Regions from separate parts of the Microbispora sp. NBC_01389 genome, predicted to be linked through region 1. Evidence: riboswitches for the same ligand, from Rfam matches in the RefSeq annotation. Region 1 holds a riboswitch; each other region holds the start of a gene.
What was found. A riboswitch is a leader RNA that binds a small molecule or an ion and turns the genes downstream of it on or off. The one in region 1 is predicted to bind cyclic di-AMP.
Positions count from the first base shown of each region.

Region 2: it holds a riboswitch for cyclic di-AMP, as region 1 does, so the genes downstream of both, OG344_RS20975 (C40 family peptidase) here and OG344_RS07130 (NlpC/P60 family protein) in region 1, are expected to answer to the same signal.
Region 3: it holds a riboswitch for cyclic di-AMP, as region 1 does, so the genes downstream of both, OG344_RS25740 (CHAP domain-containing protein) here and OG344_RS07130 (NlpC/P60 family protein) in region 1, are expected to answer to the same signal.

Region 1 is NZ_CP109552.1:1,599,997-1,607,042, forward strand. It holds gene OG344_RS07120 (RDD family protein) at 995-2,434, opposite strand; gene OG344_RS07125 (amino-acid N-acetyltransferase) at 2,581-3,132, opposite strand; cyclic di-AMP (ydaO/yuaA leader) riboswitch at 3,563-3,716, shown strand; gene OG344_RS07130 (NlpC/P60 family protein) at 3,784-4,827, shown strand; gene OG344_RS07135 (LuxR C-terminal-related transcriptional regulator) at 4,923-5,171, opposite strand; gene lysS (lysine--tRNA ligase) at 5,328-7,022, opposite strand.
Region 2 is NZ_CP109552.1:4,632,444-4,639,489, reverse strand. It holds gene OG344_RS20985 (glycosyltransferase family 4 protein) at 1-677, opposite strand, end outside; gene OG344_RS20980 (hypothetical protein) at 801-1,697, opposite strand; gene OG344_RS20975 (C40 family peptidase) at 2,045-2,608, opposite strand; cyclic di-AMP (ydaO/yuaA leader) riboswitch at 2,679-2,839, opposite strand; gene OG344_RS20970 (NlpC/P60 family protein) at 3,146-4,087, opposite strand; gene OG344_RS20965 (NYN domain-containing protein) at 4,241-5,557, opposite strand; gene OG344_RS20960 (GNAT family N-acetyltransferase) at 5,854-6,129, shown strand; gene OG344_RS20955 (cellulose-binding domain-containing protein) at 6,378-7,046, shown strand, end outside.
Region 3 is NZ_CP109552.1:5,813,608-5,820,653, forward strand. It holds gene OG344_RS25720 (dihydrofolate reductase family protein) at 63-647, shown strand; gene OG344_RS25725 (RNA polymerase subunit sigma-70) at 841-1,911, opposite strand; gene OG344_RS25730 (SRPBCC domain-containing protein) at 2,116-3,213, shown strand; gene OG344_RS25735 (FAD-dependent monooxygenase) at 3,195-3,413, opposite strand; gene OG344_RS25740 (CHAP domain-containing protein) at 3,492-4,172, opposite strand; cyclic di-AMP (ydaO/yuaA leader) riboswitch at 4,186-4,320, opposite strand; gene OG344_RS25745 (sensor histidine kinase) at 4,573-5,805, opposite strand; gene OG344_RS25750 (response regulator transcription factor) at 5,802-6,455, opposite strand; gene OG344_RS25755 (hypothetical protein) at 6,618-7,046, shown strand, end outside.

The DNA of each region.
Region 1 (7,046 bases):
GCGCCGGGAGGGCCAGGCGCGCCTTCCGGGGTGCCCCGCAGGCCACAGCCTAATCCTCGTCTCTCCAGCGGCCTTACCGGATGCACCACGAAATCGTACCCAAATGCCGGGCCGGACGGTCACCGGAAGCCGTCCACCCCCGATGTTTCAGCCGCTCGCGGCCACTACTCACGGAGGGGCGGCAAGGGCTCCCACTCCGCCGGCTCCTTCGCTCACGGCGATGAAGCCGCAGGTCAGCGGGATGACGACCGCCATGAACGAAGAGATGACGACAAGTCGGAAGCGGCAATCGGCCTCTCCATGCGGCTCTCCATCCGACGCTCGCACAACTCACACACAATAGGCCCGTCCCGGCACGCCGTGCCGTTGACGAGCGCCACGGAAACGAGGGGACGCCGCGTCCTCCGGCACCGGATCTTCATGGCAACCGTGACCCTTCTGGTACGACCGGCGCGCCCTTGACGGGATATACAAACGTCTAAGCAGATCCCCGGCACCGGGAAGGCTCGCAAAAAGAGAGGACCGCACCGCTCCCCCCAAGATCCACTGAGCGGGCGATCCGAAGATCGATTTAACCGGCCACGGCACAAACGTATGGACGTCCCCGGCGGCCGTGGCCGCCTATGGTTTCGCGCGGGCAAACCGCCCGCGCTTTCGGGCGACGGCGCGGGGGCTCCCCGGGGACGGGCAGGCCGAGGAGCCCATAAGGGCCGGTGCGCGACCTTCGGGCCCTTAAGAGCGCCAAGCGGGTTCCTTAAGCCGCTCCGGCCGGATATGGCCTGGGGCGGGGTGGCGGCGGCGGACCGGAGGGATTGACGCGGCGGGGTCGCGGTCATTGCCACCTCACGGGCGGATGCGCCGGTCCGCCAAGCATGGCATGTCCCGGTGGTCCCGTTACCAAATTTTCCGGAGCGGGCGCCGCCGGCGCCCGGAACCGTCACGCCATACGAAAAACGGGGCCGATGGCGCACGCCATCGGCCCCGTCCGCGGTCATTACTTGACCTTGACCACCACGGTGTTGGCGACCTTGTCGTGCAAGGCCTGCTGCAGCGGCTTGTCCCAGAGCAGCCACAGCACGTTGAGAAGGGCGGCCAGGTTCGCGAGGAACTTGATGACGGGAATCCACGACAGGAACTGGAAGCCGTAGATCACTCCGGCGCGCTTGAGCGCCACGTCCTGGGGGAGCCCCGCCGCGTCCAGCGTTCCCCCGACCGGGACGACCTTGATGCCCATCGCCATTTTGCCGAGGGTCTGCCCGCGCGAGCGCAGCATGAAGAACTCGTAGACGGCCATCACGGCGCCCGCCAGCACCGACACGAGCAGCGTGGCCAGGAAGGCGCCGCTCTCCAGGGTCGTCACGCCCTTCGTCAGGTCGAAGGCGGCGGGCGTGAAGACCACACTCCAGATGACGGCGTTGAGGATCGCGTAGGGGACCCCGATGACGAAACCGTCGATCAGCCGGGCGAGGAGGCGCTGCCACCACTCCGCAAGCGGGGCCGGCGCGCCGGGCGGGATCGCCCCCTGCGGCGCGTACGACTGCCCGTAGGCGGGCTGGCCGTACCCCGGCGCGGCCTGCCCACCGCCATAGCCGGGCTGGCCGTACTGCTGCTGACCATAGCCCTGCTGGTCATAACCCTGCTGCCCGTAACCGGGCTGGCCGTAGCCAGGCTGGCCGTGGCCCTGCTGCTCGTAGCCCTGCTGACCGTAGGCCTGCGAGCCGGACGCCTGTGGGCCGGTCTGCTGCCCGTACTGCTGGTAGCCCCCCTGGGACGGCTGACCGTAGCCGCCCGTCGGCTGACCCTGCTGACCGCCGTAGCCCTGCTGCTCGTAGCCCTGCTGCTCGTAGCCCTGCTGCTCGTAGCCTTGCTGACCGTAAGCCTGCGGGCCGGCCTGCTGGCCGTAGCCCTGCTGCGGCGCCTGCTGACCGTGCTGCTGACCGTAACCCTGCGGGCCGGTCTCCTGGCCGTAGCCCTGCTGCTGGCCATACCCGCCCTGCGACGGCTGACCGTACTGCTGCTGGCCATAGCCACCCTGCGAGGGCTGGCCATAGCCCTGCTGCTGACCGTAGCCCTGCTGCGGCGCCTGCTGACCATGCTGCTGGCCGTAACCCTGCGGGCCGGTCTCCTGGCCGTAGCCCTGCTGCTGGCCGTACCCGCCCTGCGACGGCTGACCGTACTGCTGCTGACCGTAGCCCTGCTGCGGCGCCTGCTGACCATGCTGCTGGCCATAGCCCTGCTGCTGACCGTAGCCGCCCTGGGCGGGGTCCTGGCCGGGCGTCTGTTGCGGACCCGTCTGCTGTGCCCGATAGCCGACGACCGTGGCCTCGGGGTCGTAGTCCTGGGAAGGTCTGTCCGTGTTGTACCCGTGGTTCGAGGGCGGCGGTGGCGTCCCGTCCGACTCGTCCTGGGGGTACGGCGGCTGTCCGGTGCCCACCGTGTCACCTCGTTTCGAAGACGCATGCGCCGCATCTCAGTAGCACACGCTGATATCGCTAAAAGTAGCGACACGCGTATCAACAGTCACCTTTGCAGTGGCTGACCACCAGCGTCAAGATCAGCCACCAATGTCGGCATTATGACTCAATGGCGATCGAGATGCAGCAGCATTCGCGTGTTTCCCAGCGTGTTCGGCTTGACGTGCTCCAGGTCGAGGAACTCGGCGACGCCCTCGTCGTACGACGCGAGGAGTTCCGCGTACACCTCGGGAGACACGGGAGTGCCCTGAATCTCGGCGAAACCATGGCGGGCGAAGAACTTCACGGCGAACGTGAGACAGAAGACCCTGCGCACGCCGAGGCCGCGCGCGGCGTCGATGAGCTCGGCGACGATCCGGTGGCCGACGCCTCCTCCGCGCGCCGCCGGATCCACCGCGACCGTCCTGATCTCGGCCAGGTCCTCCCAGAGCACGTGCAACGCGCCGCAGCCGACGACCTCCCCGTCGATCTCCGCGACCCAGAACTCCTGGACGTCCTCGTACAGCGTGACCGTGCTCTTCTTCAGCAGGCGCGGCCCGACGCCCGAGTACGCGTCGACGAGGCGGCGGATCTCCCTGACGTCCGGGGTCCTGGCCCGGCGCACCACCACGCCCCGGGCGCCGGATCCGCTCGGTGTCTGCGCGGCGACCTGCTCCATGAACGGCCAGCCTAGTGCCCCTCCCGCCGCCTTCGGCCCCCGCGCGTGGCCCGGGGATCGACGAGGGCAGGCTCCGATTTACGGTCAATCCCAAACGGTCCGTCCGACATCACGCCTGACGGTCTGTAGCCACCGGGATACGGATCGGCGCCGGCTCGGCCGCCGGAACGCACGTTCGGCTCCGCATCGATTTTCCCTCTGTCCGACCAGCACCTCAGACGGCCACAAAGCACCACAAACCCAGGTAGACCCACCCGTATCGCTGATCAACTCGTGACCCGGCCGTGATCATTTGGTTGTCAAACGTAGACGGGTTTGCGAGTTCTGGTTGAGCAACAACTCAGGGTGCACTAATGTCCAGCGACGATGCCGATCGTCGTGAGCACTCTCGACGATCGGGCGCCGAATCCTCAAAGCGCCGGTGTCCGGACCCTGTCGGGCGCCGGGTGCGGAGAGGAGCCGGGGACCCAATCCACGGGATCAGGATCGGTTCAGGTTCGGATCGTCCAGGGGTGAATCCGCAAGGTAGGGCTGCTCCGGCCCGAACCCGTCAGCTAACCCGGCAGGCGCTCGGCAGTGCCCCGCCACACGGCCCGTCGCGACGACGCCGGCCGGTGCGGGAGCACCTATGGGAGAGGAGCTCGGTTGCGCATGCGTGGAGGACGGCAGGCGGGCAGGCACGCCCGTCGCCGACGGCCCGGAGCCGGCCCGGCCGGTCCGGGTGCCATCCGGCGGTTCACCCTCGTCGGAGTCGCGCTCGCCGCGGTCACATTCGGCGCTCCGGTGGTCCGCGCGACCGCCGACCCGAAGCCGAGCCTCAAGGAGCTCGCCGCGGAGGTGGAGAACCTCTACAGCGAAATCGAGACCCTCACCGAGCAGTACAACGGCGAGCGCGTACGCCTGAAGGCGGCCGAGCGGTCCGCCGATCTCGCCAAGAAGAACCTCGCCAAGAGCGAGGCCGAGCTGGCCACCCGCCGGCAGAAGGCGAGCGCCCTCGCCCAGCACTCCTACATGACCAACGGGCTCGGCAACGCCCTGGTGCTCGTCAAGTCCACCGATCCGCGGCAGTACCTCGACCAGGCCTCCACGACGTACGCGCTGGAGTTACAGCAGAGCCAGGAGGTCGCCGAGGTCAGCAAGGCGATGGACGCCGCCGCCCGGGCCAAGTCCAGCGCCGCCGCCCGCCAGAGCGAGGTCAGGAAGCTGCTGAACGCCCTCGACACGCGGCGGGACACGATCACGAAGCTCATCACGAAGACCGAGAGCAGCCTCTACCGGCAGGTCTCGCGGGAGGTCGGCACCGAGACGCGCAGGCGGATGTCGTTCCCGATCGTGGGTGACGGCAAGGCCGCCCAGGCGGCGCGCTGGGCCCTCGCGCAGCAGCTCAAGCCGTACGTCTGGGGTGCGGAGGGACCGCGCTCGTTCGACTGCTCTGGCCTGGTCATGGCGGCCTACCAGTCCGTCGGCATCAGCCTGCCCCACTACACAGGCGACCAGTGGACGGCCGGCACCCACATCTCCTCCACGGCGCAGCTCCGCCCCGGCGACCTCGTGTTCTTCTACTCCGACCTGCACCACGTGGGCCTCTACATCGGCGGCGGCTACATGGTCCACGCGCCGCGCACCGGTGACGTCATCCACATCGCCAAGATCGCCGGACGCCCGTTCGCGGGCGGGGTGCGCGTCGCCGACTGATCACCCCGCACGATCCCACCCGCGCGATCCCACCCCGCGCGATCACCGTACTCCGGCCGCGCCCGCGGGCGCGGCCGGACGAGTTCGGAACGTGCTCAGATGAGACGGCGGCGGGCGGCCCAGGCGACCGCCTCGATCGCGGTCGCCACGCCGATCCGGTCGCAGATGCAGCGCAGTCGCCGCCGCACCGTACGGCCGCTGACGTCAAGGCTGCGGCCCACCCGGTCGGCGGTCACACCCTTCGCCAGCTCGGCGAGCAGCAGTAGATCCTCCTCGGTGAGACCGGCACGCTCAAGGTCCGTGGCGAGGTCCTCACCACGGTAGACGACCTCCGGATAACCCATCGTCCGCCCTCCCCCACGACGATGATTCGTCGGCCCACCCTCCAGGGACGGTAAACGCCTTTGCCGAAGGCCGTCAAGGTGCGGCGGCGGGCCGCCGGTCATCCGCCTCCCTGGCGGCCTCCACGTCCTCCACGTGGAACACAGCGGGCAGGGCGGTCAGGCCGTGCGACCCGGGTCGAGCAGCTCGCGGATCCGGTCGCGGCCCACCGCCAGCAGCAGCGTGGGCAGGCGCGGGCCGGTGTCACGGCCGACGAGCAGCCGGTAGAGCAGGGCGAAGAACGCGCGCTGGGCGGCCTTCAGCTCCGGCGTCGCCGCCTTGGCGTCCATCTCCAGCCCGGCCAGCACCTTCGGCACGCCGTACACGAGCGTCGTCAGGCCGTCGAGCGACCAGTGGTCGTCAAGACCGTCGAGCAGCAGGCGCAGCGACTCCCGCTCCCCCTCGCCGAGCGTGTCGAGAAGCTCCTTGTCGGGCGTCTCGCGCACCTGCGTGCGGTCCTCGGGAGGCAGGTAGGTGTTCACCCAGTGCCGGGCGCGGTCGAGCCGCGGCCGCAGCTCGTCCAGCCCGCCGATCTCCGGGTCGAAGGCGCGCAGGATGCGCAGCGTCTGCTCCTCGTGGCCGGTCGCGATGTCGACCACCGACGCGAGCGTCCGGTACGGCAGCCGGCGCGGCGTCTCGGGCAGCGGCGCGGACGCCGTGCTGGACGCCCGGCGGTAGGCCGACCGGTCGGCCGGTAGCGCCGTCCCGTCCGCGATCTTCCTGGTCAGCGTGTCCCACTCGTCGTACATCCGCTGGATCTCCTGGTCGAAGGAGATCTTGAACGACTGGTTGGGACGGCGGCGGGCGTACAGCCAGCGCAACAGCGCGGGCTCCATGATCGACAGAGCGTCGGCCGGGGTCGGCACGCCACCCTTGGAGCTGCTCATCTTGGCCATTCCGCTGATGCCGACGAAGGCGTACATCGGCCCGATCGGCTGGTGCCCGCCGAACACCTCGCGGATGATCTGGCCGCCGACGACGAACGACGAGCCCGGCGAGCTGTGGTCGACGCCCGACGGCTCGAAGACCACGCCCTCGTACGCCCAGCGCATCGGCCAGTCGACCTTCCACACCAGCTTGCCGCGGGTGTGCTCGGACAGCAGGACGGTCTCGCCGTGCCCGCAGACGCAGGTGTACGACAACGCGGTGGTCTCGTCGTCGTACGACGTGACCGTGGTCAGGTCGCGGTCGCAGAACGAGCAGTACGGCTTGTAGGGGTAGTAGCCCCCCGCGCCGGAGCCGTCGTCCTCGCCCGCGGCCCCCGAGCCCTCCAGGGCGGCGGCCTCGTCGGCGTCCAGGACCTCCTTGGCCTTGGCCTTCTTGGTGCGGTACTGGTCGAGGATCGCGTCGATCCGCCGCCGCTCGCGCATGGCGAGCAGCACCTGCTCGCGGTAGGCCCCGGAGGTGTACATCTCGGTCTGGCTGATGCCGTGGTAATCCACGCCCATCTCCGCCAGCGCGGCGATCATCGGCGCCTTGAAGTGCTCGGCCCAGTTCGGATACTCGCTGCCGGGCGGAGCCGGGACGGCGGTCAGCGGCTTGCCGATGTGCTCGTTCCACGAGGGGTCGACGCCCGCGGGAACCTTGCGGAAGCGGTCGAAGTCGTCCCACGAGATGATGTGCACGCACTCGTGCCCGCGCCGCCTGATCTCGTCGGCCACCAGGTGCGGGGTCATGACCTCGCGCAGGTTGCCCAGGTGGATCGGGCCGGAGGGGCTGAGGCCGGACGCGCAGACGACGGGTTTGCCCGGTGCGCGCCGTTCGGCCTCGGCGATGACCTCGTCGGCGAAACGCGCCACCCAGTCGGCGTCCATCACGTCAGTCCTCTCTGAACGGGA
Region 2 (7,046 bases), 3.0 Mb from region 1:
CCGACCAGCAGCAGCACCGCTCCGGGCACCCGCCGCAGGACGAGCGGCCAGGCCCGCAGCAGCACGTCCTGTCCCTTGCGGGGCACCAGCCGGGAGACGCAGACGACCACCGGCCGGTCGCCCAGGCCGAGCGCCGCCCGGACCCGCCCGCCGCCCGCGCCGGGGCGGAAGGCTTCGGTGTCCACGCCCGGAGCGAGCCGTACGAGCCGGGGGGCGGGAATCACCGGGGCGAGCAGTCGGCGCGTGTACTCACCGAGGTAGGTCACGACGTCGGCGCCCGCCCCGATCCGGCGCAGCATGCCGCGGGCGCCGGGCAGCCGTGCCCAGGACGCCTCGTGCCCGTGGGTCAGCATGACGATCCGCGCCGCGCCGGCGGCACGCAGGGCGGGGGCGAGCAGGCCGAGCGGCGCGGCGGCGCCGAAGACGACGGTGGCGCCGTCCTCCACCAGCGCCGCCGCCCTGCCCGCCACCGCACGCGTCGGCAGCATGAGCGTGGAGGGATGACGGACCACCTCGTACGGCTGGCGGGTGTCGAACTCCTCACACCCCTTCCAGCGAGGCGCGTACACGACGACCGAGCCGGGCGGCCTGCGGGAGGCGAGGCCGTGCACGAACGCCTGGATGCCTCCCGGTCTGGGCGGGAAGTCGTTCGTGACGATCAACGTCTTGTTCGCCATCCTCACCCCCGGCATCGGTGCGGCGGACGGCCCACGGCCACGCGGCCCGCCCGGGAACGCATTCTCGCAGGCCCGTCCCGCCTCTCGCCTGCCCCAGGATCAGGACCGCGATCAGGACCGGGATCAGGACCGGGCCAGCTCGGCCCGTACGGAGGACCGCCAGAGGCGGGTCAGCTCGGCGGTGGTCAGCCCGAGGACATCCCGCAGCGCGGCATCGGCGTCCTCACGCAGCGCGGCGCGGTAGAGGGCGACCAGTCTCCGCTCACCGAACCGGGCGGCGATGTAACGGCAGGCCAGCCAGGCCTCCTCGTACGCCTGGGCGGGCCTGGCGGCGAAGTCCGCGGGTTCCGGCAGACGGGCCAACGGCGCGCCGGCCGCTGTGTCAGCCGCGGTGCCGGCCGCTGGACCAGCCCCTGTGCCGGCCTCCGCGCCGACCGCTGTGTCGGCTTCCGCTCCGGCTCCACCGCCGGCTCGCAGGTCCGCGGCGAGTTCGGCGGCGATCGTGTGAACGGGCAGGCCGCTGTCGAGGTAGCCCACATAGTCGGCGAAGCCCTCCAGGAGCCACATCGGCACCGCGCGGGGCCCGGAGGCCGCGACGTGCGTCAGCTCGTGGGTCACGACGACCTGGCGGCCGGCCGCGGACAGGCGGGCGAACGCGGCGGGCTGCACGATCACCCGGTCGCCGGTCGCGACGGCCGCGAGGCCGCCGACCACCGCCGGGGCGGCCAGAAGGGCCGCCTGCTCCTCGGTGCGCGGCACGAGGACCACCGCGCCGCCGTGCTCTCCCCAGACCCGCGTGACCGTGCGGTCGGCGCGGCCCGCCAGCCGGGCGATCTCGGCGACCAGCCGCCGCGGCGCGCCGACGACGACGGCGTGCTCGCCACGGGCGACGGAGGCGCCGGTCCACATGCCGGGCTGCTCGCGCACGGCGGCGCGGGCCCGGGAAAGCAGGGGCGAGAGGGGGTCGGGCGGCGCCGCGGCGGCCGTACCGGCCAGCAGCGCGGCCAGCGCGACGGCCATGGACGCGAACCGGCGGGGGCCGAAGCGACGAGCATGAGCTCCTCGGCGGGGACGCCGCAGATCCGGCCTGTGCCGCGCGTACGGCGCTCCCGCGGTCTCCTGCTTCGCCAGCCTGTGCCACATAGGGGGTCTTACCGGGTCTCCAGAGGCGTTCGAGCCTGCCAGCGACGTCCCGTCCGCGGGACCTGACGCGAGCACGCTACCAGGCGCCCGCCATCGCCGGCCGATCCGTCAGCCGGCCTGTCAGCGTCGGGGAACGCCACGGCTCCGCCCACCCGCGAGGGGAGGACGGAGCCGTGGAGTGATGCCGGCGACGACGGGCCCGGCACCGGGGACCGGGGGACCGATCAGACGCCGGGGCGTACGGCGCCCACGAAGGTCGCCCTGCGGTAGGAGTCGAGCTTGTCGATCCTGACCCGTGTGCCGCTGTGCGGGGCGTGGATCATCCTGCCGTGCCCGACGTACATGCCGACGTGGCCACCGCCGCTGGTGAAGATGAGGTCGCCGGGCTTGAAGTGACCCCAGGACACCTTCTTCCGTACGGCGCTGCGGATGGACCACGTCGTGCGCGGCAGCCGTACGCCGGCCTTGCGCCAGGCGTAGGTGACCAGGCCCGAGCAGTCGAACGCGCCCGGTCCGCTGGCGCCGTAGCGGTAGGGGTCGCCGATCTGCTTCCTCGCGGTCGTGACCGCTCGCTGCGCCTTGGCCAGCTGGAGCGTGGCCTTGCTGAGCTTCTTCCGCTTGGCGACCGCCTTCCTGGTCGCCTTCTTGGTCGCCTTCTTCGCGGCCTTCTTGGCCGCCCCTGTGGTGGCGGACCTCGCGTTCGTCTCCGCGGCCAACTTCGTGACCGTGACCGTCACCGAGTCGGCCGCCGCCGGCTGCGCGCCGGCGATCCCCACGGATGCCGTCAAAGCGGCACCCCCAAGGGCAATTCGGGCAAGACGGGACAGGCTAGCGGGGGTGGTAGACAGGATCTCTCCTTGGATCTTCCGCGTACGCCTACCGGGTTAGCTGACGGGTTCGGGCGGGGAAGTCGCCCTACGGCGCGTGGACGCGCCGATTCACCCCGGACCTTCGCGAAGAAGGTCGATGGTTCCCCGGCTCCGTGCCTCCTGACTGCACGGACTCGGCAGGTCCCCGGCGCCCGGAATATCCCCTGAGGGAGCAAGTAGACGGACGGCGCCGGCGACGGTGGATGACGCGGGCCCGGCCGGCCGGGCCGGGCTCGCCGCGGCGAGGCGTGCTCGCCGCGGCCCAGAAGCTACCCAGATCGGGCGGCTCTCGGCAAAGCCACCCCGGCATATAAAGATCGGATAACGAAGGCGGCACAGGAGAAACCGCAGCTTACCCACGCCACAGCAGGATGAGTGTGACTCTGCTCACACCAGGCATCGCAACGCCCAAATTCGGCACTTAGCGCACATCCGGAACAAAGATCACACTGGCCGTCAGGGGCGGACGGCACCGATCGCGTGATACTCCGCGAGTGTGACAATCTTCACAACATCGCCGGTCTGCGGAGCGTGGACGACCTTGCCGTCGCCCGCGTACAGGCCCACGTGACCGAAGCCCGCGTGGAAGAGCAGATCGCCCGGCTGGAGCGCGTCGAGGGACACGCGGCGGCTCGCGCCCCACGCCCACTGCTCGTAGCTCGTACGCGGCAGGCCGACTCCGCCCGCCGCCCAGGAGGCCTGGACGAGGCCGGAGCAGTCCCAGGAGTCCGGCCCGCTGCTCCCGTAGCGGTACGGCTTGCCGACCTGCTTGTAGGCGAACTGGAGCGCAGACAGGGCGTTGCCCGACGCGGAGCCCTTGTAGGCGACGCCCGCGCTGTTGGGATTGCCCGCGTTGTAGGTGCCGAGCGAGCGCAACAGCTTCATCTGCTCGTTGACGAGCGCGTCGACCTTCTTCTTCTCGTCGGCGAGCTCGCTCCTGACCTTGGCGGCCTCGGCGTAGACCGTCTTCGTCTGGTCCCGCCGGTCTTTCAGGCCCTGGATGGCGCCCTCGTACTGCTGGAGCCGCCCGACGCGCTCGGCGGAGATGTGGTTGTACGTGGCGAGACCGCTGAGCATGGTGTCGGGGTCGGGGTTGTAGAAGACGCCCCAGGATCCGATGTCGCCCACCTGGTAGCTGCTGACCGCCATGGTCACCAGCCCCGAGCGCAGCGCCTCGACCCGCGCGTTCTGCTTCTTGAAGTCGTCGTTGAGCGCCAGATACTTCTTCCTGGCCGACTTCCACTTCTCACCGGCCGCGTTGTAGCGGTCCACGAGCTTGTCCGCCTGCGCGTTCAGCCGGCTCAGCTTCGCCTTGGCCTGGGCAAGGGTGGGTTTCGGATCGGCCTGCGCGCCCGTCAGCGGCGTCAGCAGGACCACGGCGGCCAACCCAGCGGCCACCGGCACACGCCCTCGCACTCGGGCCCCCTTCGGGATCAACGAACCTGAGGCGCGACTCTATCTAGGCGATCTTGGCGCTTCAACCTATTCGCAGCTATTCGCGGCAGTCATCACTCACCGAATCGGCCTCCGTACGGAGCGTGCCGCACCGGATCAGCCGCGGCCGAGGCGACGCAGCAGCAGGAGCGAGGGCACCGGCCGGGCGCCCATGCGGCGGACGGAGTCGGCCACCTCGCGGTCGGAGGAGACGACCGCGATGCCGCGCCCCGGCGGCTCGGCGCGCACGAGCGTGCGGATGAGGTCGTCGGCGATCTCGCCGGGCGCGCTGAACATCACCCGCACCCCGCGCGGCGCTGAGACCTGCACGGGCCCGTTCAGCTCGGCGCCGTCGAAGACGCACGTCACCTCTACGCGCGCCTGCACGGCGAGGCCGCCCAGCCCGGTGAGCAGGCGGGCGCGCTGGTCGGCGAGGGTCAGCGTCGGATAGCCGGTCTTGGTCACGTTGTAGCCGTCGACGATCAGGTGCAGGTTGGGCAGCGCGAGGAGCAGGTCGAGGAGCTGGGGGTCGTCGTTCGCCAGCGCCCGCGCGGGCACCGCCGTCACGCCGGGCTCGCCCGGCACGATCGCGTTCACGTAGTCGGCCGGCCTGCTGATGGTGGTCGGCAGGCCGAGCTCCTTGCGCAGCCCCGCGGCGGCGTCCTGCAGGGCGTCCAGCAGCACCCGTACGCGGGCGTCCTCCATGCTGCGGCCCTCGCGGGCGGCGCGGCGGCTGGCCTCCAGCTGACGCTCGGTGTCCGCCAGGCGCTCCCTGAGCCTGCGCAGCTCGGTCTCCGCGGCGCCGTTGGCGCTCGCCGCCCTGGCCCGCGCCTCGGCCGTCCCGGCCTCCAGCTCGGCCGCCCTGGCCTCGGCCGCTTTGACCCGCTCACGCGCGTCGTGCAGCTTGCGCCTCAGGTCGGAGTTCTCCGCGCGGGCCGCCTTGAGCTGCTCGCGGACCCGGTCGATCTCCTCCCTGGCGGACGCGCGCTGCGCCGCGAGCTGCTCGCGCAGCCGCGTCTCCGCCTGCTCCCGCTGCGTGCCCGCCGCGGCGGCCTGCTCCAGGTCGGTCCGCGCCTGCTCGACCAGGTCCGGCCAGCCGGGCGGACGGGTCAGGTAGGCCGCCGCCGCGACCAGCACCGGCTCGGCCGCCGGCGGCACCGTCCCCTCGGCGAGGCTCGCCACCAGCTCGGGCCAGGCCGTCTCCAGCGCCTCGGCGACCTGCTCGCGGAACTCCTTGTCGTTCTCCAGCTGGGCCGCGATCGGTGCGCTGCCCAGGCGGGCGCGCTTGCGCGGGTCGAACCTGGCGATGCCGCGCAGCGGCGGCGGCACGGTCGCGGCGGGCATCGTGCCCAGCACCTGCCCCGCGACCTCCACGACGTGTAAGCGGACCTGCTCCGGCAACGGACGAGACAGGCCTTCTCCGGCTGAACTCATCTCGTCGCTCCTCGGCCGTTCCTGCAGACCTGCCGCCTGCCGGGATCGCCCGGCGGCGCCTCGCGGAGCTGTCGCCCCCGGTGTGGGGGCCCGGGAGCGGGCTCCGACGAGGCCGGGCCTCGCGGCGCGCCCGCACGGCGCCCCTCACACGGCAAGATCTGCGAGATAGTCCTCTGTTCTTGTCCTTCTTCAAGGGTACGGCCGTCGCACCGTGTCCATGTCCGGTTCATGATCTGTCACCGGCCGCGCGGTGATCCGCTGGCGCCCGGGGCGGTCCGGTCCGTACGCTCGGCGGAGTGTTCACCCCGCCGTACCCGATCATCACCCCCCGGCTGGTCCTGCGTCCCTTCACCGAGGCGGACCTCGACGACCTGCACGCCTTCCAATCGCTTCCCGAGGTCACGCGGTATCTCTACTGGGACGCCCGTACGCGGGAGGAGACGAAGCGCCTGGAGGCCCGTCTGGTCGAGAACGAGTTCTTCGCCGGCGCGTGGAGCGACGAACTGGTCTACGCGATGCTGGCGCGCGAGTGGCGGGCGTCCCCCGCCGCCTCCGCCGGGCACCGGGCCTGACGCCCGCCTCCACCCAAGGGCGGAACCGCGGGAAATGAAAGAACGGGCCGTTCGTTTCAGGCGTCAGCGCAGCATACGGCGTGGAATAAGTTTGACGCGTTGACTAACTCCCCGGTGGATTTTACGGTACGGGCACTTCGGACGCGGCCCCGCGGCGACGGGGAGCCGCCCCGGCCGTCACCGTCGCCGGCCGGTGCGGGCGCCTCCCGGGCCTCGACACGGCGTCACCCGTCACTCAGGGAGATTCGATGCGCCTCACCATCCCCCGGGCCCGCGCGGCTCGCCTGGCCGCCGGGGCGGCGGCGGTCACCCTCGCCGCGGCGGCGCTGGCCGCCACGGCGCCCGCCCAGGCCGCGACCGGCTGCGCCGTGACCTACACCTACAGTGAGTGGTGGGGCGGGTTCAGCGCGAGCATCACGATCCAGAACCTGGGCAGCGCGATCAACGGCTGGACCTTGGGGTTCACCTTCCCCGACCCCGCCCAGAAGGTCGACGTCGGCTGGTCGGCCACCTACAGCCAGAGCGGGCAGAACGTCACCGCCAGGAACATGGACTACAACGCCGCCATCGCCACCGGCGCCTCGGTGCTGATCGGCTTCAACGGCACCTGGTCGGGTTCCAACCCCAAGCCGGCCGCGTTCACCCTGAACGGTGAGGCCTGCAACACCATCAACGTCAGCCCGAGCGCGACCCCCACCCGCACTCCCCAGGCCACCCCCACATCGACGCCGACGTCGACCCCGACCTCGACGCCCACGTCGACCCCGACGTCCACACCGACGTCCACGCCCACGGGACCGTCCGGCTCCGCGCTGTACGTGTCGCCGGGCGGCGCCACAGGTGCGTCCGGGACGATCTCGGACCCGACGACGCTCGCGTCGGCGATCACCCGCGTCGCCGCCGGCGGGACGATCTAC
Region 3 (7,046 bases), 3.2 Mb from region 1:
GATTAGGTTTCCGCGCCGCGCCCGTCTGTACGTGTGAGATCGACTCACGGGAGGCTGGCACGATGCGGAAACTGATCTTCGCCATGAACGTGACCCTGGACGGCTACATCGCCGCGACCGGCGACGACATCGGCTGGAGTGGGGGTGAGGGACCGGACTCATCGCCGAGCGCCGAGCTGTTCCAGTGGTGGCTCGACCGGGAGCGGGCGAACGAGATGTTTCTGTACGGGCGCAAGCTGTGGGAGGCGATGAGCTCCTACTGGCCGACCGGCGACCAGCGGCCCGACGCCACCCCGGCGGAGATCGAATACGCGCGGAACTGGCGGGACACGCCGAAGGTGGTGTTCTCGTCGACGATCGACAAGGTCGACTGGAACACCCGCCTGGTCACCGGCGACGCGGTCGCCGAGATCACCCGGCTCAAGGCCGGGGACGGCGGCCCGATGGGCATCGGCGGCGCGACGCTCGCCGGGGCGGCCATGCGGGCCGGGCTGATCGACGAGTACGCGCTGGTCACCGTGCCGGTCCTGGTGGGCGGCGGCACGCCGTTCTTCACCGCGCTGGACAGCTGGGTGCACCTGAACCTGGTCGAGACGCGGACATTTCCCGGTGGCGTGGTGCTGACCCGATATGAAGCGAGGCGATGAGCACGGGCCGAATGCTCGGCGCGTGAGGCCAGGTCGAAATCCTTCTGGCGTGCTCACCGTGACCCTCGGCGATGAGGGCGACGTCGTCGTCGATCGTGACGATGATCTTCGGGGTATGCAGATGCCCCGCCGGCAACGCCGGCGGGGCGGTGGTGTTCGCGTCGCCGCGTTGGTGCTCAGCCGGCCGGGGTGCTCATTCGGCGGTGGCTTCGGCGACGGCGACCCGTGCGCTGGACTCATCGACGATGGGGCCTTTGCCTGACGGCAGTGTCGGGGGCAGGCCCAGCCATGGTTTGCCGGTCGCGTCGAATCCGGTGAGCTCGGCGAGCTTCCCGTCGACGATGTGCAGGACCGCGATGTTGAACAGCCGGTATTCCGGGTCGTCGGGGGTGCGGAGGTACAGCACGGCGGCAGGCATGCGGTTGACCGTCGTGGGGATGCAGCGCCAGTCGTCGTGGCCGCGCTGGAAGAGCCCGCCGGAGACCCAGCCGTCCACCGCGTCCCTGGCCGTGACGATCAGAGTGCCGGGCAGCATCGCGAAGCGCAGGTCGTCGCGCAGCAGGGCCGTCAGCCCGTCGAGGTCGTTGCGCTCATGGGCGTCCATATACGACTTCACCACGCCGCGCTCGTCATCCGACAGCTCGTGCGTGGCAGGGCTCCGCCAGTCGAGGCGGCGGTCGGGCAGCTGCTCGCGCATCGTCACGCGCGCCCGCTGCAGTGCGCTGGTCACCGATGCGACGGTCAGCTCGAGGGCGTCGGCGGCCTTCGACGCCGGCCAGCCGAGGACATCGCGCAGGATGAACACCGCCCGCTGCCGCGGCGGCAGGTGCTGGACGGCGACGATGAACGCCAGCTCGATCGTCTCCCGAGCCACCACCGATTCCTGCGGGTCCTCCGGGAGCATCCGGTCCGGGTAGGGCTGCAGGTAGCGCACTTCCGAGCCCGCGCCCGGCAGTCCGGCAGGCACGGGTGTGCGGTCGTTGCGCTTCTCCAGGAAGTCGAGGCAGGCGTTCGTCGCGATCCGGTACAGCCAGGTCCGCAGCGCGGCATGGCCCTTGAACGACTCCCGCTTGTTCCATGCCCGCAGGAACGTCTCCTGCGTCATGTCCTGGGCGTCCTCGTAGTTCGCGAGCATCCGGTAGCAGTGCACCTGCAGCTCACGCCGGTAGCGCTCCGTGACGAGCGCGAACTGTGCCGCGTCGTTCGAGCGGGCCGCCGCGATGAACGCGGCCTCGTCGTCGGCTGGCGGTCTGGCGTCGGTCATGGTCGTCAATCCTTCCGCGGATGGCGAGGGGCTACCAGAACCGACGACGTGGCGGAGGATTTCCGATCGGTGAAGCCGTCCGTGCCGTCTGAACCCGGCGGCGCTCGAGGAGCTGACGAGCTGGATAGACACCTACCGGCTGACCCACGAGGGGCAGTTCCGGCGCCTCGACGACGTACTTGGCGAGACAGGGGAGCAGAAATCATGATCGAGAACCCGACCACCATCACGGCCCAGCCCGGCAGCCCGTTCATCGAGGTCGTCCGCGACTTCGACGCGCCGCCCGCGCGGCTCTTCCGCGCGTACACCGACCCCGAGCTGGTCACCCGCTGGCTCGGCCCGCGGGACGTCGAGATGCGCCTGGTCGAGTACGACGCGCGCCCGGGCGGGACGTACCGCTACGTGCACCGCGACACCGAGGGCGACGAGCACGTCTTCCACGGCGTCTTCCACACCGTCAGCCCGGGCGAGCGGATCATCCAGACTTTCGAGTACGAGGGCACGCCCGGTGTCGTCAGCCTCGATTCGGCGACGTTCGAGGATCTCGGCGGACGTACCCGGCTGTGGACCCGTTCGGTGTTCCCGACCGTCGAGGCACGGGACGCCATGATCGCCGGCGGGATGGAACGCGGCGTCGTCGACTCGATGGACCGCCTCGGCGAACTGGCCCACGACCAGGGCGAGGACCGCCCGGAGACCGGGCCGGTCGTCCTGGACATCACGATGTCGCTGGACGGGTACGTCACCGCGCCGGGCGCCTGCCCCGAGCATGGGCTGGGGGTGGGCGGGGAGATCCTGCACGCCTGGGTGAAGGACGAGCGGACGCCGCGCGACGCGGAGATCCTCCGGAAGTCCTTCACCGACACCGGAGCGGTCATCATGGGCCGGCGCACCTTCGACGTCGTCGACGGGCCCAAGGGATGGAACGACGAGGTGGGCTACGGCCACGACCAGGACCAGATCGCCGCCCCGCCCGTCTTAGTCGTCACCCACGCGCGGCCCGGGAAGGTGCGGCTGGGCGAACGGTTCCACTTCGTCACCGACGGCCTCGGCAGCGCCGTGGAGAAGGCGCGCGCCGCCGCCGGCGGCAAAGAAGTCGTGATCATGGGAGGCGGCGTGATCGCGGACCAGTTCCTGCGCGCCGGCGAGGTGGACGTCCTCCGGATCCACCTCGCCCCCCTCATCCTCGGCGGCGGCACGTCGCTGTTCCCCGAGGGCATGCCCGGGTCCCTGCGGCTGGAGCCGCTCGGCTCCGTGTCCACCCCGGCCGCCGAGCACCTGACCTACCGTGTGATCAAGTGAGGGAAGGGCGCAGGGCCGGGGGTGTCCAGTCCCACAGGGGACCGAGCGTGCGCGGCGCGAGGCGCGACGGGCACGGAAGTGCCGGCGGCCAGGACGACCGCGTCTTCGATCGACTGGCCGGCGCCCTGACCGCGATCGGGGCTCATGGCGTGGGCGGCGTCGCCGAGCAGGGCGATCCGGCCGCTGGTGTAGGCGGGCAGGACTCGATCGTGGGGCTCGCGTCCTCGGAGCCGGGCCGGGGATCGGGAACGTGTTCCGCGATCCCCGGGGCGGGGCCGTCAGGAGGCGAGTTCGGCGGGGTAGACCGGGTAGCCGTACCCGGCGACCTGCCAGGCGGGGCGGGTGCGGGCCTCGACGGCCCCGTTACCGGTGTTGCCCTCAACGGTGCGGATGGTGCCGTCACCGTTGTCCTTGACGACGAAGCCGACGTGCTTGATGTCGCCGATGGCCTTGCTGCCGCTCCAGCTGAAGAACACCACGGCCCCGGGCTTGGGCGTACGGCCCCAGCGGCCGTGCTCGGCGAACCAGCGGGCGTGCTCCACGGTGTAGGCGTCGGCGCCCATCACCGGCTGGATGCCGAGCCGCTGGCCGACCCAGGAGACGAACATGTCGCACCAGGGGGCGTTCTCGTAGTCCCCCAGCGCCCCGCCGTCCCGCGCCAGGGTCTCCAGGGCACGCGGGCTGGTCATGTACCACTCCTGGAACTTGGTCCCACCGCCGGCGGCGTTCTCGCTGATGCCGACCTGGCTCGCGGCCAGCTTGATGACGTCCTGAGGGCCGACCTTGGGCAGCCGGGCGGCGATGTCGGTCAGGGACGGCGCCGCCGCGGCCGCGGCGGCCGGGGCCTTTCCGGAGACCGGGTTGTCCGCCGCCTGTGCGGCGGGCGGGGTGATCGCCACGGCCGAGGCGAGGACTCCGCCGGCCAGGGCCGTGCGCAGACAGGTCGTGAGGGCGTGCATGATGGGCGGACTCCCTTTGCTTCCATGCCACCGACCGGGTTAGCTGACGGGTTCGGGCTGGAAGTCGCCCTACGGCAGGTATGCCGATTCACCCCAGGAAGAGGTTGGGTCCCCGGTTCCGCTCACGCGGATTAGGCGGCCGGGCGGCAGGCCGGGATCGGCCGGCCGCGTCGGTGTGAGGTGGGCTTTCTTGACCACTGAGATGAGCAAGTACGCCCCGAGTTGCTCAAAAAGTAATAGACAAGCCCAAACCGGTCAAGTGATGACAAGACGGGTTTTACCTGGCGAGATGTCAGCCGAGCGGGCGCAGAGGGCGGGTTCGCCCGCCCCACCGGGGATGCCGCGCTCCCCTCCTTCCCTGCGTTCACACCCCTGTTCGCTCAGAGCGAACGCACCTCGCTCACCTGGGCAGACGTACGGTGACCGTCAGGCCGCCCTCCGGCCGGGCCCGGGCGTCGGCCGTGCCGCCGTGCGCGACCGCGATGGCGCGGACGATGGACAGGCCGAGCCCGGCGCCGCGGGCCGACCGGATCCGGTCGCCGCCGTGCCGCCGGAAGGGCTCGAACAGGTCGCCGACCTCGTACGGCGGCACCGGCGGCCCGGTGTTCTCCACCGTCAGGCACGCCCCGGCGTCGTCCTCGCGCAGGCGGACCCAGACCTCCCCGTCCCGCACGTTGTACTTGACGGCGTTCTCCAGCAGGTTGACCAGGCAGCGTTCCAGGAAGAGCGGGTCGCCGTGCGCGACCGCCGGGTGCAGGTCCTCGTGGACCGTGACCTTCCCGCGGCGCGGCTGCGGGCCGATCTGCTCCATCGCCGTACGGACGACCTGCCGCAGGTCCACCGGCCTGCGGACGGTGATCTCCTGTTCCGACTGCGCCAGCATGAGCAACCCGTCGATCAGCCGCTCGTACCGGGCGGTGGCGCCCAGCAGCGCCCGCGCCAGCGCCTTGAGGTCCTCCGACGCCGCGGGCTCCTCCAGCGACACCTCCAGCACCGTGCGGTTGACCGCCAGCGGGGTGCGCAGTTCGTGGGAGGCGCTGGCGATGAAACGGCGCTGGGCGTCGAAGACCCGGTGCAGCCGGTCGAGCATCGCGTCGAAGGTGTCGGCCAGCCGCTTGACCTCGTCCTGCGGGCCGCGCAGGGCGATCCGCTCGTGCAGGGTGCTCTCCGACAGCCGCTGCGCGGTCTCGGTCACCCGGTCGAGCGGGCGCAGCGCGCGGTCGGCCACCAGGTATCCCAGCACCACCGCGACCACCCCGACCAGGATCATCACGATCAGCGACGACCGGAGCACCTCGTCCAGCACGTCGGCGGCGCCCTGCTCGACGTCGGTGCGCACGCGCCGCGCGATCCCGTCGGCGCCGAGCGCGCCGCCCGGCAGGGTCTGAGCGGACAGGGTCTCAGCGGGCGGGGTCTGAGCGGGCAGGGCGCCGCCTGAAACAAGGGGCTCTGGGCGCCCGCGGTCGGCCACCTTCTCCACCGCCACGACGAACCGCTGGTTCAGCGCACGGGCGGTCAGCAGGTGGGTGAACCACAACAGCACCGAGCCCGCGACGAAGAACAGCCCGCCGTAGAGCAGGGTGAGCCGCGCCCGCAGCCCCAGCCTGCGCCACACCAGCAGGCGCCGGGTCACAGGCGGTATCCCCGGCCCGGGACGTTCTCGATCACCGGGGGGTCGCCCAGCTTCCTGCGCAGCGAGGCGATAGTGACGCGCAGCACGCCCGTGTCGGCGCAGGCGTGCTCGTCCCACACACTCGCGCGCAGCCGCGCCGAGCTGACCAGGCCGCCGCCGGCGCGCATCAGCTCCCGCAGCACGTCGAACTCGCGGCGGCCCAGCGCCACCTGCCGCCCGTCCCGGGCCACCGTACGGCGGGCCGGGTCGAGCCGGATCCCGGCGCGCTCCAGCACCGCCGGCGCGGCCCGGGGGGCGCGCCGGGCCAGCGCCCGGACCCGCGCCACCAGCTCGGCGAACACGAACGGCTTGACCAGGTAGTCGTCGGCGCCCAGGGCCAGGCCGCCGACCCGGTCCCGCACCCGCCCCGCCGCGGTCAGCATGAGGATCCGGCTCGCGCCGCTCGCCGTGACCAGCTCCCGGCACACCTCGTCGCCGTGGACGTCGGGCAGGTCGCGGTCGAGCACCACCACGTCGTAGCCGACGTAGGAGGCCAGCTCCAGCGCCTCCCGGCCGTCGTAGGCCACGTCGACCGCGATCGCGTGCAGCCGCAGCCCGCGGGCGACGGCGTCGGCCAGTTGTTCCTCGTCCTCGACCACCAGCACCCGCATCCTCGCCTCCCGCTCGGCACCGACAGTGACGCACGCGGTGTTAGGCGCGGATAAGCGAAGCCTCCCGGATCACCGGCGGCTCCTCCTTATCCGTGCTTAGCACCGGCTGCGCTGGAGTTGGGCCCCGTCCCGGGCGAAGGCCCCGGGGAAGGAGGAACGACCATGCGCCTGCGAGCGACGCGCTCACGACCCCTGCGCTTTCGATCCGTACAAGCGGGGCTGTGCCTCGCCCTGGCGACGGCTCTCGCGACGGCCGCCGCCTGCGGCGACGCACCGGACGGAACCTCGGACGGCGCCTCTGACGGCGACGGAATCGCCGCCGCGTCCACAGCCAGGACCACGGCCGCGGCCACGCCGTCCGCCTCGGCGAGCACCGACCTGCGCGAGGCCCAGCTGAAGTTCGCCCAGTGCATGCGCGAACACGGCGTGGACATGCCCGACCCCGACGCCGACGGCCGCGTCCGGATCACCGGCCGGAAGGGGGAGGAGGCGACGACCCGTGAGGCCATGCGGGCCTGCGAGCATTTCATGAAGAACGCCGTCGGCGACCGGGCGGGCGCGGGCGACCCCCGGGAACGCGACCGGATGCTG